One region of the Arthrobacter sp. R3-55 genome, then DNA from elsewhere that is predicted to be linked to it. Evidence: riboswitches for the same ligand, from Rfam matches in the RefSeq annotation. Region 1 holds a riboswitch; each other region holds the start of a gene.

Region 1 (4,217 bases):
CAGGGTTACCAGCGTGGACAGCGAAGGGGTGTTGTAGGTCTGGTTGAGCTTTGAGTTATCGATGGCGGTCTGCAGGTCCAGGAAGTCCGGGATCCAGCGGCCGGACGCCTTGATACGTGCCGCACGCTCCAGGGCGGCGGGGGAGAAGAGGCCCAACCAGAGGCCACCGTCAGAGGCGAAGTTCTTCTGAGGGGCGAAGTAGTAGACGTCGGACTCGGCGACGTCCACGTCCAACCCGCCTGCAGCGGAGGTGGCATCGACCAGGACCAGGGAGCCTTCGTCGGCGCCCTGGACCCGCTTGACGGGAGCGGCTACGCCCGTGGAGGTCTCGTTCTGGGGCCAGGCATAGACGTCGACGCCGGCCTCGGCTTGGGACACCGGGCGGGTGCCCGGCTCGGCCTTGATGATAGAGGAAGCGTCCAGGAACGGCGCCTTGTTGGTGGCGGCAGCAAACTTCGAACCGAACTCACCGAACGAGAGGTGCTGTGCTTTTTTCTCGACCAGGCCGAATGCGGCAACATCCCAAAAAGCTGTGGAACCGCCAACGCCGAGGACGACTTCGTAGCCCTCGGGCGCACGGAAGAACTGGCTGAGTCCTTCACGAACAGAACCCACGAGGTTCTTGACCGGAGCCTGGCGGTGGGACGTGCCCAGGATGGTGGACGAAGCGGCAGACAGTGCCTCGATCTGTTCCGGACGGACCTTGGAGGGTCCTGCGCCGAAGCGTCCGTCCTTGGGCAGCAGATCTGCGGGAATGGTGATGCTGTTGTCGCTCACGTGTGGCTCCAATGGGTATCGGCTAGAGATGGGTCGTGGCAGGTGGCATCAACTGCCCCTTCGACACCCCCAATTCTGCCTGACCCGGTGCGGAGGCAGGAACCTGCAGCCGTCATAGTCCGCCACGTGGAATGCCGGCCAACCATATGCGACCGGAATTATCCAGAGTAATTCCAAATAAGCTAGGCTGGTGGTTGGCGTCCATGGGGCGGCGGTGCACACCGGCCACCCTGGCAAGGGACGCTGTACGGTGGAGATTACGCAAGGAACTGCGTTCGAGGAGAGCTGAGCTGGATGACGGATCTGATCGATACCACTGAGATGTATCTTCGGACCATTTTGGAGCTTGAAGAAGAGAACATCGTGGCTCTCAGGGCCCGCATCGCCGAGCGGTTGCGGCACTCCGGTCCCACGGTTTCCCAGACCATCGGACGCATGGAGCGCGACGGCTTGGTGATTGTTTCCAACGACCGCCACCTGGAACTGACCGAGGTGGGACGCAAGCGAGCCACCGAGGTCATGCGCAAGCACCGCCTTGCCGAGCGGCTCCTGGCTGATGTCATCGGCCTGGACTGGGCTTATGTCCACGACGAAGCGTGTCGCTGGGAACACGTGATGAGCGAGCGTGTGGAACGGCGGCTGTACGAACTCCTGGAACACCCGACCGAATCTCCTTATGGCAACCCCATCCCGGGCCTCGAAGCGCTCGGTGGCCTTGCAAGTCAGCCTTTCCCCCGCCTCGATGTCAACCTCCTCCAGGCGATGGACGGGTATGCGGCCAATTCCCACGTGGCGGTCACCCGTTTGGCGGAGCCCATCCAGGTTGAGCCTGAACTCCTCACCCAGCTGGATGAAGGCGGGATCCGTCCCGGAGCAGCTGTGTCACTCGAGCGCGTTGGCGAATACATCTCCGTCCGGGTCCCCGGTATTGAGGGAGCCCTGGAGCTCCCGCCCGAGGTGGCGGCGCACGTCTTTGTCACCGTCGGCTGACACGCCTTTCCTGACGCGGTGTCATATCTCACTTTTGAGCTGATGGCGCGCGTGTGACCTGCGGTTTTCCGCAATTAGTGATAAGGGGCCGGCTCATCATGCCTCTTCCTGTTGATAACGAATTTATTACTGCGGGCCTTAATCCCCTATAGTTATCTACTAGCGCTGATACCAAAGCGTTACCTGTTCCGGAGCCGAGCTCTGCCAGCGGAACAGGTGTGTCATCCACCACTGGCAGAGGCGGGGGAACCACAAGCGGCTGTCTAAAGAAGCAGCCTTGGGGTGAAGTCCGCAGCAGAAGTGCCCATTTACGCAAGTCCCTCTTGGGATACCTGTGTGCCGTGAGCGCTTCGTGCGGACCGGGTCTTTGAACTCTCTGACCCGAATCCGACAGCTAACTTCGCAGGCTTTTGAGAGAGGAACAGAGTTTGACAACGCAGAACGTCAGGGGCCGCCGCCGCGCGTCGGGCCCCGCTGCTGAGCTGCGGCCAGCCCGCGTCGTATCGGAGATCCGGCCACGCGACACCGAACGCCAGGTGCGCCGCCGTAAGAGCCCGTTACGCCAGGTAGCCGACTTCGCCGCAGCCAGTGGTGTCGGGCAGAAGGCCGGAGTTGCGCTTGCCGCCACCGGACTTGCCCTGACTGTAGGTCTGCCGGCCACCAGCCCGGTCATGGCAACTTCCGAATCAGGCCAAACCGAGGCAGCCCTGGCTGTCACCGGTGGCAGCCAGCCCGAAGTGTCGGCTGCTGCATCGGCAAAAATCGACTTCAGCCGCGCCGCAGTTGCCACCGCCGCCGATCCTGATGGCAAGCTGAAGCAATTGCTCAGTGCGCAGTCCGCCGGAAGCATCCAGCGCGCCTCGTCCACGGGCACCATGGCCAGCCCCCTCGATACACTGACCACTGCTTCCCCCTTTGGCTACCGCATCAGCCCCCTCACGGGTGGTTCCGGTGACTTTCACCGCGGTCAGGACTTCGTAGCCCAGTGCGGCACGGCAGTCCATGCCGCAGCCAGCGGCAAGGTTACCTTTGCCGGGTGGCACGAGTACGGCGGAGGCAACCGCGTGGTGGTAGACCACGGAAACGGCCTTGAGACCACGTATAACCACCTGTCCTCCTTCACCGTCAAGGTGGGCCAGACTGTCAGTCGCGGCGACACTGTTGCGCTGAGCGGCACCACGGGCGCCTCCACTGGCTGCCACCTCCACTTTGAAGTACAGGTCAACGGTGAAGTTGTTGACCCCATGGGCTGGCTTTAGTCCATTTGATGGTCGTCTCTCGCATTCGTGACACACCCCGTGACCTGAATGTGACATTCACGTTCAACTGTTGTACCGTACAAAGCGCATCGGCTTTTTAGGGGGCCGGTGCACTTGAGTGGATTGCCTAGCTCTGCCACCGCTCAAGGTCCGTTCGCATAAATCGTCTGGCAGGGGCGGGGGAACCACTTCTGGTCTTCGTAAGAAGGCCTTGGGGTTAAGTCGCAAAAGCTTCCTTGAAGCAGCGCGGCCGGATGACTCCCATCCGAATCCGACAGCTCACCTCGCAGGCATTGGGAGAGGCTACCTACGTGTCATCACGCACTACCCCTGCGCGCCATCGCGCCGAATCGGTTCGTACGAACCCTTTGAACACGCTTTCCAAGGCTGTTTCATCCAACGCCGGTACCGTTGGCCGTCAGGCCGTCGTTCTGGCAGCAGCCTCAGGCCTCGTCCTTAGCGTCGGTCTGCCGGCCCAGGCAGCAGACACCGACGTTTCCAAGTCGGAAGCCTCCAGCACCCAGCAGATGGTCACCACTGCAGTAGTCACAGCAGAGCCCACCGCTACTGTCTCCTTCGAAAGCCCCGTCGTGGCCACCAAGGAAGCTCCCAAGGTTGTCCAGCGCGCTTCGCAGGCCACCCAGCGGACCGCGGCCAACGGCAACCAGACCACCGCAGGCGCCGTGACCGCGAAGTCCTCCGAAGCCAAGGACGCTGCTTCCAGCGCCGCCGCTTCCGGCCTCGCTGCGATCGCCTACACCGGCATCGGCCACCCGTACGTTTGGGGCGGCACCACGCCCAACGGCTGGGACTGCTCCGGCTTCACCCAGTGGGTTTACGCCCAGGCCGGGATCAGCATTCCCCGCGTCAACGCCTGGACGGCCATGAAGCCCACCAGCACCCCTGCTCCCGGTGACCTGGTCATGCAGAACGGTGGAGCACACGTTGGCATCTACGTCGGCAACGGCATGATGATCAGCGCTTTGAACCCTGGACAGGGCACGCTCCTGCACTCGGCTGCCTCCACGGGCACCTCCTCCTTCTTTACCCTCCGCTAGAAATAATCCAGTTCGGGGTTCGCCGGCATGCCCCACGTGCCGTCGCACCAATGAGCCGCGTGTACCCCAACTGCACGCGGATACGAAAAGAGAAAACCATGACCAGTGCACCAAAGGTTGCACGGCATCGCGC
Region 2 (4,217 bases), 1.4 Mb from region 1:
ATCAGCGAGCCGTTCCAGGTCATCCGGCAGCTCGCGGGAGCGTACCGGCAGTCGAAGGTTGCGGCGCAGGCGGCCGCCGTCGATCAGCCCCTTGGCGAACTCGTGGACAGCCGGACGGTGGGCGTCTATCAGCTCTTCGACCGTCTCCTGGCGCCGGGCGGCTGGGATGACACCGGCTCAGTGCACTTCCGGACCCTGGAGGACCAGGACAAGAACGGCGAGCTCCTGCCCGTCCTGGAACTGCTGTATGACAGCGACGGTTCAGTACAGGACGTCGCCGCCAAACTTCACCTCCACAGGAGCAGCATCTACAACAGGCTGGGCCGCATCCGCCAGCTCATTGGCGCTGACCCGCTGAGCGGCGCAATCCGCCTCGAATTGCACGCCGCTTTGAAGGCCCGGCGCTGGGCGGGCCGGCCGCGGATCTGAGCGTTGAACCAAAAGGAGGCGGGCACCCGGTGTGGGTGCCCGCCTCCTTTTTGGCGTGTGCTGCTCCTGGTTCCCTACGAGCGCCTCAAGCGCTGGCAGCTCCAGCGGCCCAGCCGACGCCGGAAGGTGGCTGTGCGGCTGCTGCTGCAGTACCGGCTGTGCCAGCCTACGTGGGTGGTGATGCGGGGAAGCCGGGTGCTCATTTGAGGGCGTCCTTTGCGGAGTCAAGGATCTGGTCGAGCGCAGACTGGGTGGGCGCCGGCGTGGTGGACGCGGTGGGCTTGCCCGTGGGACGTGGCTTGGTGGTCTGCGTGGGGGTGGGAGTAGGGCTGGGGCTCGGCGTAACGGTCGGGGGAGTTGTTGGCGTCGGGGTGGCCGGCGGCGTGGTGACGGTGTCCGATGGCACATCGCTCGGAACCGGTGCCGGAGCCGGCGGTGTGGGGACCGGACTGGTGGTGCCCGGTGCCGCAGCGATGGTCGCCGGCACTGCGGACGGGACCCAGACGGGGTCAGCCAAGGAAACTTTCGGCGTGGGAACGGACGACGGCGACACTGGCGCAGGTGCCTCCGGAACCGTGGCCGGTTGGCCGGCCGCCGACGTCGCAGCAGCTGAGGCGGACGGAGAAGAAGCCCTGGAGTAGGAAGCGCTGGGGGCCGGCGATGCGGAACCCGAATTCCTGTCGGCGCCGCTGGCTTCCTGCGCGGGTGCCTCCTGGCCGAAGAACGGCAACTCGAGGGCCTGCCCCACGGTGCCGGCCGTCAGGACCAGGCCGAGTGCACCCGCCACCACGGCCATGCGCTGGCTGATGTGCTTGACCGAAGCCGCCTTCACCAGGACCGCCTGGGGTTCGCGTGTAAGCGACGAACCGCCCAATCCTGACCGGGAACCCGGCCCTGGCTGTGAACCCTGCCCGGAGCGTGAACCCGTGGGAGCGCCCGACTGTTGGCGAACGTCCTTCCGGCTAGCCAGTGAGGCCGATGCCGAAGCAGCCGCAGCAACCGGGGCCGGGGATGTAGCCCGGGCCGGCGAAGCGGGGGTCGGCGCGGCAACGCGTGTCACGGGTGTGGTTGCAGGCTCCGGGTTTGCGGACACGATCGGGATGGCGGCTGTGGCCGGCTCGGACGCGGGCTGAGGGTTGGTCGGCTGCTCGGAGGCCTGAACGATCGGAATGGCGGCGGTGGCCGGCTCCGGGGTGGTGGGCTGGGGGTATGCCGGCTGCTTGGGAGCCTGGACGATCGGAATGGCGGCTGTCGGAGGCCCGGGCGTGGTGGATACGCGGGCTTCGGCTTGCGCGGCCTGCTCCTGCTCGGCGGCCCGCTCCCGCTCGGCTGCCCGCGCGGCCGCCCGCGTGGTGGGCGGCGCGACGGTGGGAATGGCCGCAGTGGGGGCGTCCGGCGTCGTGCCTGAAATTTCGGGAGTTTCGGGTGCAGCGGTACTTGCCTGCACGCTGCTGGAGGATCCGCTGGGTTGGGCCCGGCGGCGTCCGGTTGGCTTGGTGCGCTCGCCTTCAGTTCGGGCGCGGCGCGGCTGATCCATGGTTGGGGACATGGTGGTTGCCTCTCAACGCCTTCGAGGTTAGCTGTCGGGTTCGGACGAGGCCGTCCGGCCGCCGTAGCGGCTTCACCCCAAGGACTTGGAAAAGTCCGGGAACTTGTGGGTCCCCCGCCTCTGCCGCGGGTCTGGCGGATTCCGGAGTGCGGCAGAGCTCGGCGTCATTCCGGAAGCGGCCCAGCGGAGATACGGGTCGCCCTACGACGGTACATGAGCAGGAAAGTAAAGTCACATTAATGTAACGGACGGTACGTCTAGCCAAGCGGCAGGGTTCTATGACCTACGCTTCGGGGCTGGCAAGGCCGGAGCGCCAAGCACTGCAGCCAACACGAGCAAGATGTCCATGGCCTAACACTAGCTTCGGCGGGCACCTGCAGGTAGACATTGTCTATGGACCTGCCCGTGATGCCACCCGTCTCGCCCATGCTCGCCAAGTCAGTTCCGGCCATTCCTGATGTTGGGCACTACGAGCCCAAGTGGGACGGGTTCCGGACCATCGTCTTCAAGGACGGTGACGAGATCATCCTTGGCAGCCGCAACGAGAAGCCGATGACCCGCTACTTCCCTGAGGTGGTGGAGGCTCTCAGGAAGAACCTGCCGGACAAATGCGTGATCGACGGCGAGATCATCCTGATCGAGGGAACGCGGCTCGAGTTCGAGGTGCTTCAGCAGCGGATCCATCCGGCGGACAGCCGGGTGAGGATGCTGGCCGAGAAGACTCCTGCGTCCCTGGTTGCGTTCGATATCCTCGCGCTCGGCGACGAGAACCTCATGGATAAGCCATTCTCCGAGCGTCGGGCCATCCTGGAAAGTGCGCTCGCCAAGGCCAAGCCGCCCGTCTATGTGACTCCTGCTGTAACTGACCTTCAACGGGCGCAGGAGTGGTTCGTGCAACTCGAGGGCGCGGGCCTGGACGGCGTGCTGTCCAAGCCGCTGGATGGTGCGTACCAGCCCAACAAGCGGGTGATGTTCAAGACCAAGCATGAGCGCACTGCGGATTGCGTGGTGGCAGGTTTCCGCTGGCATAAGACCGCAAAAGTAGTTGGTTCCATGCTGCTCGGCCTCCACGACGACACTGGTCGGCTGCATCACGTAGGAGTGGTGGCATCGTTCCCCATGGCCAAGCGAGAGGCCCTGGTGGCTGAGCTTGAGCCCTACCAAGTGGACCTCGGTGAGCACCCGTGGGGCGAGTGGGCCAAGCAGGATGAGTCTGCCGGGGGTTCGCGCATGCCCGGCGCCCAAAGCCGGTGGAGCGCAGGCAAGGATTTCTCCTTCGTCCCCCTGCGCCCCGAACTGGTGATCGAGGTGGCTTACGACTACATGGAGGGGGACCGGTTCCGGCACACCACCCAATTTCGCAGGTGGCGGCCGGACAGGACCCCCGAGAGTTGCACGTACTCACAGTTGGAGGAACCGGTTGCGTACGATCTCGGCGAGATCCTGAGGTTGCCGTAGCCGTACTGCCTGGACGTTGAGCCGTGGCAGCTGGTTACTCTTCGTGCCCTTGGTCGCTGCTCATGCTGCCCTCGGCCGGCGGCGTTTCTCCCGGGGGTACCCCGCCGCCGGGTTCCAAGCCCGTGACGTTGCCGTCGAGGGGGTCGGGGTTGGCGGAGGCTGCGGGATCCTCGTCCTCGTCCTGGCGCATGTCGGGGTCCTCGTGGATGCTGTCGGCATCGGCCGTAGTGTCAAACGGCCCGGTTGCGCCGCTTGCGCCGAAGCCCTGGGTTTGTTCATTCGAGTCTTTGTCGGTCACGATCAGCCCTTTCGTAAGCAAACTTACTAATGCGCTTGCTTTGTCAGCCTAGCCGGGAGCAGCTGACTCAACAAGCGGGCGCAAGCCGGGCGCCGGCGTCGTGCGTTGATACTTAGCGGTTTGGCGACGTGGCGGCGACGAAGCTCCTAATGGCCTCGGCCACAGCTTGGGGACGCATGTGTTGCGCCACGTGCCCCACCCCAGGGATTTCCACCAAACGACCCTGCGCGACTACCCGCGATAACCGCAGCGCCCAGTCTGGCCCTGCCACATGGTCACGGCTTCCACGCAGAATCAGTACCGGCACCTGTACTCCGGCCAGCCGTTTCTCCGTGGGGTAACCCATCATGACGGGAAGCTCCGTGAGGTACCAGCGTGGACCACACTTGAAGTAATCAGAGATGACGATCCAGTTGGACGATGGGCTCTCCCGGAGCAATCCGTCCAGGAACAGGGCCAAGGACTGCCGGCGAACGTTCTTGT
Region 3 (4,217 bases), 640 kb from region 1:
CTGCCTGGTCCTGCCCGTCCTGTGGCTCTTCATTGTGCCTGCTGTGCTGGTCCATGGGGCCCGCCTCTCCACCTGCTGCTTGATGTTCCGGCCATTCTGCCAGAGGTTCTCCTTCCAGGATTCCCTCACAGCGCCCTTGTCAATGGCCGGGGCAGAAGAAACAATAAAATTCTTCCTCCCAAGGCCCACTATTCTCGGTCGGGAACGCCGAATCAAGGCGACTTCGGGCTATGTGGGTAACGGTCCGGGGTCGGTTGCAGCAAGGCCGTTTTGCGCTACGGATGAACACCGGAAACACGCGCACCCCGGAGGCTATCCATGGCAGAAAAAGTTCGGTAGTGTTCGAGTCACAGAATGGCCGGCAAACGTGTTCCACAACACACTCCGGCCATTTATTGCGGCCGCTTGGGGAACTCGGACGCGACCCCATGCGATGCCCAAGGGCACACACGTCAAGGAGGAACCAAGCAGTGTCACTCACGCCTGATTCCGCCACGGAACGCACCACCACCGTGGTCATCGGAGCCGGCCTGTCCGGCTTGGCAGTTGCCAGTGAGCTCAGCCGTTATGGCGTGGGCTCCATAGTGGTGGACGGGTTCGGCGCGTTGTCCGCAACCGGCCCGTCAGTACACACCGGAATGCTTCAACGCTGCGACGCCGCTGATCCAGCAGCCATGCAGGAACGCAACGAAATCCTCCGCCACCTACGGAACTACGCCGCCAGCCACCACCTGGATGTCCGCAGCACCACCCGGGCTGTACGCCTTGATTTCCTTGGCTCCGACCCGTCCCAGCAGATCGGCTACGGACTGGCTGCCAGCATGACCACTGCCGGGCTCAGAACGGGGCTCCACGCCTCCGGTCCACTCGAATCCACCCGCCGTCAGTGGGCCGTGCACACTGCCAACGGGGTCCTTCTGGCCGACCATATTGTGGTGACGCGCTGCGCACAGAGTCAGTTGCGCCGCATGCTGGCCGAACTGGGCATAGCGATCGGGCAGAATCTGGTGGCCGCCATGCGGGCCGTCGGGATGCACTTGGTGGGAGTCGGGGAACTCATTACGCCCACACCCAAGGAAGTGCTTCGCCAGGCAAAGGCTGTGGGCCAGGCGATATCATCCAAGGTTGCCCTCCCGGCAGGCCCGGGCATCGCTACCGCCTAGGACTCTGAACTTTAACTCACATTATTTAACGCCAAAGGCCGGTGTCCTCGAAGATTGGTTCTTCGAAGACACCGGCCTTTGAACTGAAGCGTGAGGCTTATGCGCCAGCGCGTACGTAGGTCAGGGGACCCGTTGCGGTCAACCAGCTGATGGGGTGGATGCCCGTCTGGTTGCCGTTGATGCCACCGCTGATGGCCTGGCCGTTGCCGATGTAGATGGCAACGTGGCCGGACTGGACGATCATGTCGCCGGGCTGGGGCGAGCTGACAACCTTGCCGTAGTTCATGAACTGCATGGGACCGAGGTCGCCAACAGGAATGCCTGCGGAACCGAGGGCCCGCTCCACCATGGCGGTGCAGTCCTGCATGATGCCGATCTGGGCGTAAGCCGAGGCAACCATGGCAGCGTTGACGCCACCGACGGCCGGGGCTGCAGCAGGAGCCGGAGCCGGAGCCGGAGCTGCGGCCGGAGCGGCAGCAGCAGCCTTGGCAACAGGAGCCGTTGCAGCTGCAGTGGTGACTGCAGCCTTCTTGGCGACGGGAGCCGGAGCAACCGGAGCCGGCTTCTCGATGACCGGAGCTGCTACGGAAGCAACAGCGGGGCGCTCGAAGTTGACGGTAGCCGTGGCCAATGCGGTCACAACCTGGGTGGGAGCCTCGGAAACGGTCTCAGCGACCGTTGCAGGGCTGGAATCCCGCTGAACCGGAGCTTCAGCTGCGTGGGCAGCAATGGAGCCGGTCAGGACAAGGCCGGAGGCTGCTGCGATAACAGCTGCCTGGCGGCCAGCGCCGGAAGCGTTGCTGGCGACTGCCTTGGAGATGGAGATGAACGGATTAGGACGTACGCTGTCCGCCTTACGACGGCCGCGAAGAATGCGTGAAGACATGAAAGAGCCTCTCCCGATGCCTGCGAGGTTAGCTGTCGGATTCGGATGGGAGTCACCCGGCCACTACGCCCCGCTGTTACGCGGAAGCTTCGTGACTTCACCCCAAGGCACGCTCGAAAGCGACCTAAAATGGGTTCCCCGTCTCTGCCGTAAGGTTTGTCTGCGAACGGATTCCGGACTGCGGCAGAGCTAGGCAATCAGGCCGGAAGTGCCCGCTACGTGGAACAGGCACAGGTACAACCGTACGCGATGATCACGCCGAAGTCACATTTAAGTAACGAGAACCGCGCTTCTGGCGTGTCGTGGTGACCATTTCGAGATCTTCGCAGCTACGTAGAAAACCCCGTTATTCCGCGGCAGAATCGCCCTCAGAGTCATTTGACGCAGCCAGTTTCCGGCGTGCAGTAACGGCCAGAAAAATAACGAGACCTACAGCAACCACGGCCAGTCCCACGATGCTCCACGGGAAGGGCTGGGAGGCATCCGCGGCCGGTTCACTGCTGCCGTTTCCAGGCGCCCCGGTTCCTGCGGTCGGCACCGCTGCGGAGGATGAAGCCGGGGCCGACGTCGAGGCACCTGCCGAAGCGCCTGTCGACGTCGTGCTTCCCGCGGTGGCAGTGAACGTAAAGGTGCCTTCAATGGGGTGGGAATCGCTGCTGACAACCCGCCAGACCACGGTGTACTCGCCGGCGGGGGCGCCTTTACGCAGCTTTTGAACCGCCTGGTTGTCAATGATTTCAACGGGGCCGTCGGCCCAGTTTTCGCCACCCGCCGTGACAGTTACGCCCGAACCGATGGCAAGCGGCCGGTTGTTGAAGGTAATGGCGACCGACGCCGGCACTTCCGTCACAGCGGCACCGTTGGCCGGCGTCGTGGATTCGGCGACGTCATGGGCGGACGCCGGAGCCGCCGAAAACAGCAGGGCGGACGCGAAGGCAAGAGCAGCAACGACGGCGGCCAGAAGCGGGCGGATGGTACGCATGGGGCGGTTTCTCCTAGTGTTGGCTTCCTTACAGACTAGGCGAATCGTCCGGAGCGCCCGTACCGGACCGCATAGGATTTGAGAGCACACTCCCCTCGATCCCCGGAGTCCTTCATGCTTAAACAAGGTTCTGCAGTAGACCGCTACTTCAAGATTACTGAACGTGGATCCACGTACTCGCGGGAAATTCGTGGCGGCTTCGCAACGTTCTTCGCCATGAGCTACATCGTGGTGCTGAACCCGTTGATCCTCTCCGGGGCTGATTCGAGCGGGGCATCCCTTGGTTTCACTGCCGTCGCGGCCACCACGGCGTTCGTAGCGGGCATCCTGACCATCCTCATGGGCGCGTGGGCCAAACACCCGTTTGCCGTAGCAACGGGCCTGGGCGTCAACGCCTTTGTGGCCGTCACCGTGGCCTCGCACCCGGAACTGACCTGGCCGGACATGATGGGCCTTGTGGTGCTGTCCGGCGTCACCATGCTCATCCTGGTGCTGACAGGATTCCGGACCGCCGTGTTCAAGGCCGTCCCGGAGGCCCTGAAGACTGCGATCGTGGTGGGCATTGGCCTCTTCATTGCACTGATTGGCCTGGTCAATGCGGGATTTGTCCGCCGCATTCCCGACGCCGCCGGCACCACGGTCCCGCTGGGCCTCGGCGTGGACGGCAAGCTCATGGGCTGGCCTACCCTGGTGTTCGCAGTGGGCCTGATCCTGACCATCGCCCTGGTGGTCCGCAAGGTCCGTGGTGCCATCCTGATCGGCATCGTGGTTTCCACTGCACTGGCCGCCATCCTTGAATTCACCCTCCACATCGGCCCCAGCTTTGACGGCAAGAACGTCAACCCCCGCGGCTGGTCCCTGGTTGCTCCCACCCTTTCGGAGTGGGGCGCCCCGGACCTGTCCCTCATCGGCAAGGCCAACCCGTTCGGCGCCTTTGAACACCTCGGACTCATTGCGGCGGCACTGCTGGCATTCGTGATCCTGTTGAGCATCTTCTTCGACGCCATGGGCACCATGGTGGGCCTGGCCAACGAGGCCGGAACCGTGGACAAGGACGGCAACATCCCCAACGTTGACCGTGTGCTCCAAGTGGATGCCCTCGGCGCGATCGTAGGTGGCGGCGCTTCGGTTTCCTCCAACCAGATCTTTGTTGAGTCCGGCGCAGGCATCGGCGAAGGCGCCCGCA

What was found. A riboswitch is a leader RNA that binds a small molecule or an ion and turns the genes downstream of it on or off. The one in region 1 is predicted to bind cyclic di-AMP.
Region 2: linked by a shared signal. The riboswitch ahead of M1D51_RS01505 (hypothetical protein) and the one ahead of M1D51_RS16910 (M23 family metallopeptidase) in region 1 are both predicted to bind cyclic di-AMP.
Region 3: linked by a shared signal. The riboswitch ahead of M1D51_RS19820 (NlpC/P60 family protein) and the one ahead of M1D51_RS16910 (M23 family metallopeptidase) in region 1 are both predicted to bind cyclic di-AMP.

Annotation. Positions count from the first base shown of each region.
Region 1 covers NZ_CP096423.1:3,702,185-3,706,401, reverse strand. Annotated here, with positions in the region: gene serC (phosphoserine transaminase) at 1-777, opposite strand, end outside; gene M1D51_RS16915 (metal-dependent transcriptional regulator) at 1,072-1,767, shown strand; cyclic di-AMP (ydaO/yuaA leader) riboswitch at 1,960-2,189, shown strand; gene M1D51_RS16910 (M23 family metallopeptidase) at 2,196-3,026, shown strand; cyclic di-AMP (ydaO/yuaA leader) riboswitch at 3,172-3,333, shown strand; gene M1D51_RS16905 (C40 family peptidase) at 3,338-4,084, shown strand; gene M1D51_RS16900 (NlpC/P60 family protein) at 4,183-4,217, shown strand, end outside.
Region 2 covers NZ_CP096423.1:296,475-300,691, forward strand. Annotated here, with positions in the region: gene M1D51_RS01500 (PucR family transcriptional regulator) at 1-429, shown strand, start outside; gene M1D51_RS01505 (hypothetical protein) at 629-1,978, opposite strand; cyclic di-AMP (ydaO/yuaA leader) riboswitch at 1,981-2,125, opposite strand; gene M1D51_RS01510 (ATP-dependent DNA ligase) at 2,372-3,436, shown strand; gene M1D51_RS01515 (DUF6480 family protein) at 3,471-3,734, opposite strand; gene M1D51_RS01520 (alpha/beta fold hydrolase) at 3,847-4,217, opposite strand, start outside.
Region 3 covers NZ_CP096423.1:4,343,231-4,347,447, forward strand. Annotated here, with positions in the region: gene M1D51_RS19810 (universal stress protein) at 1-55, opposite strand, end outside; gene M1D51_RS19815 (FAD-binding protein) at 471-1,163, shown strand; gene M1D51_RS19820 (NlpC/P60 family protein) at 1,261-2,049, opposite strand; cyclic di-AMP (ydaO/yuaA leader) riboswitch at 2,053-2,221, opposite strand; gene M1D51_RS19825 (copper resistance CopC family protein) at 2,396-3,031, opposite strand; gene M1D51_RS19830 (NCS2 family permease) at 3,146-4,217, shown strand, end outside.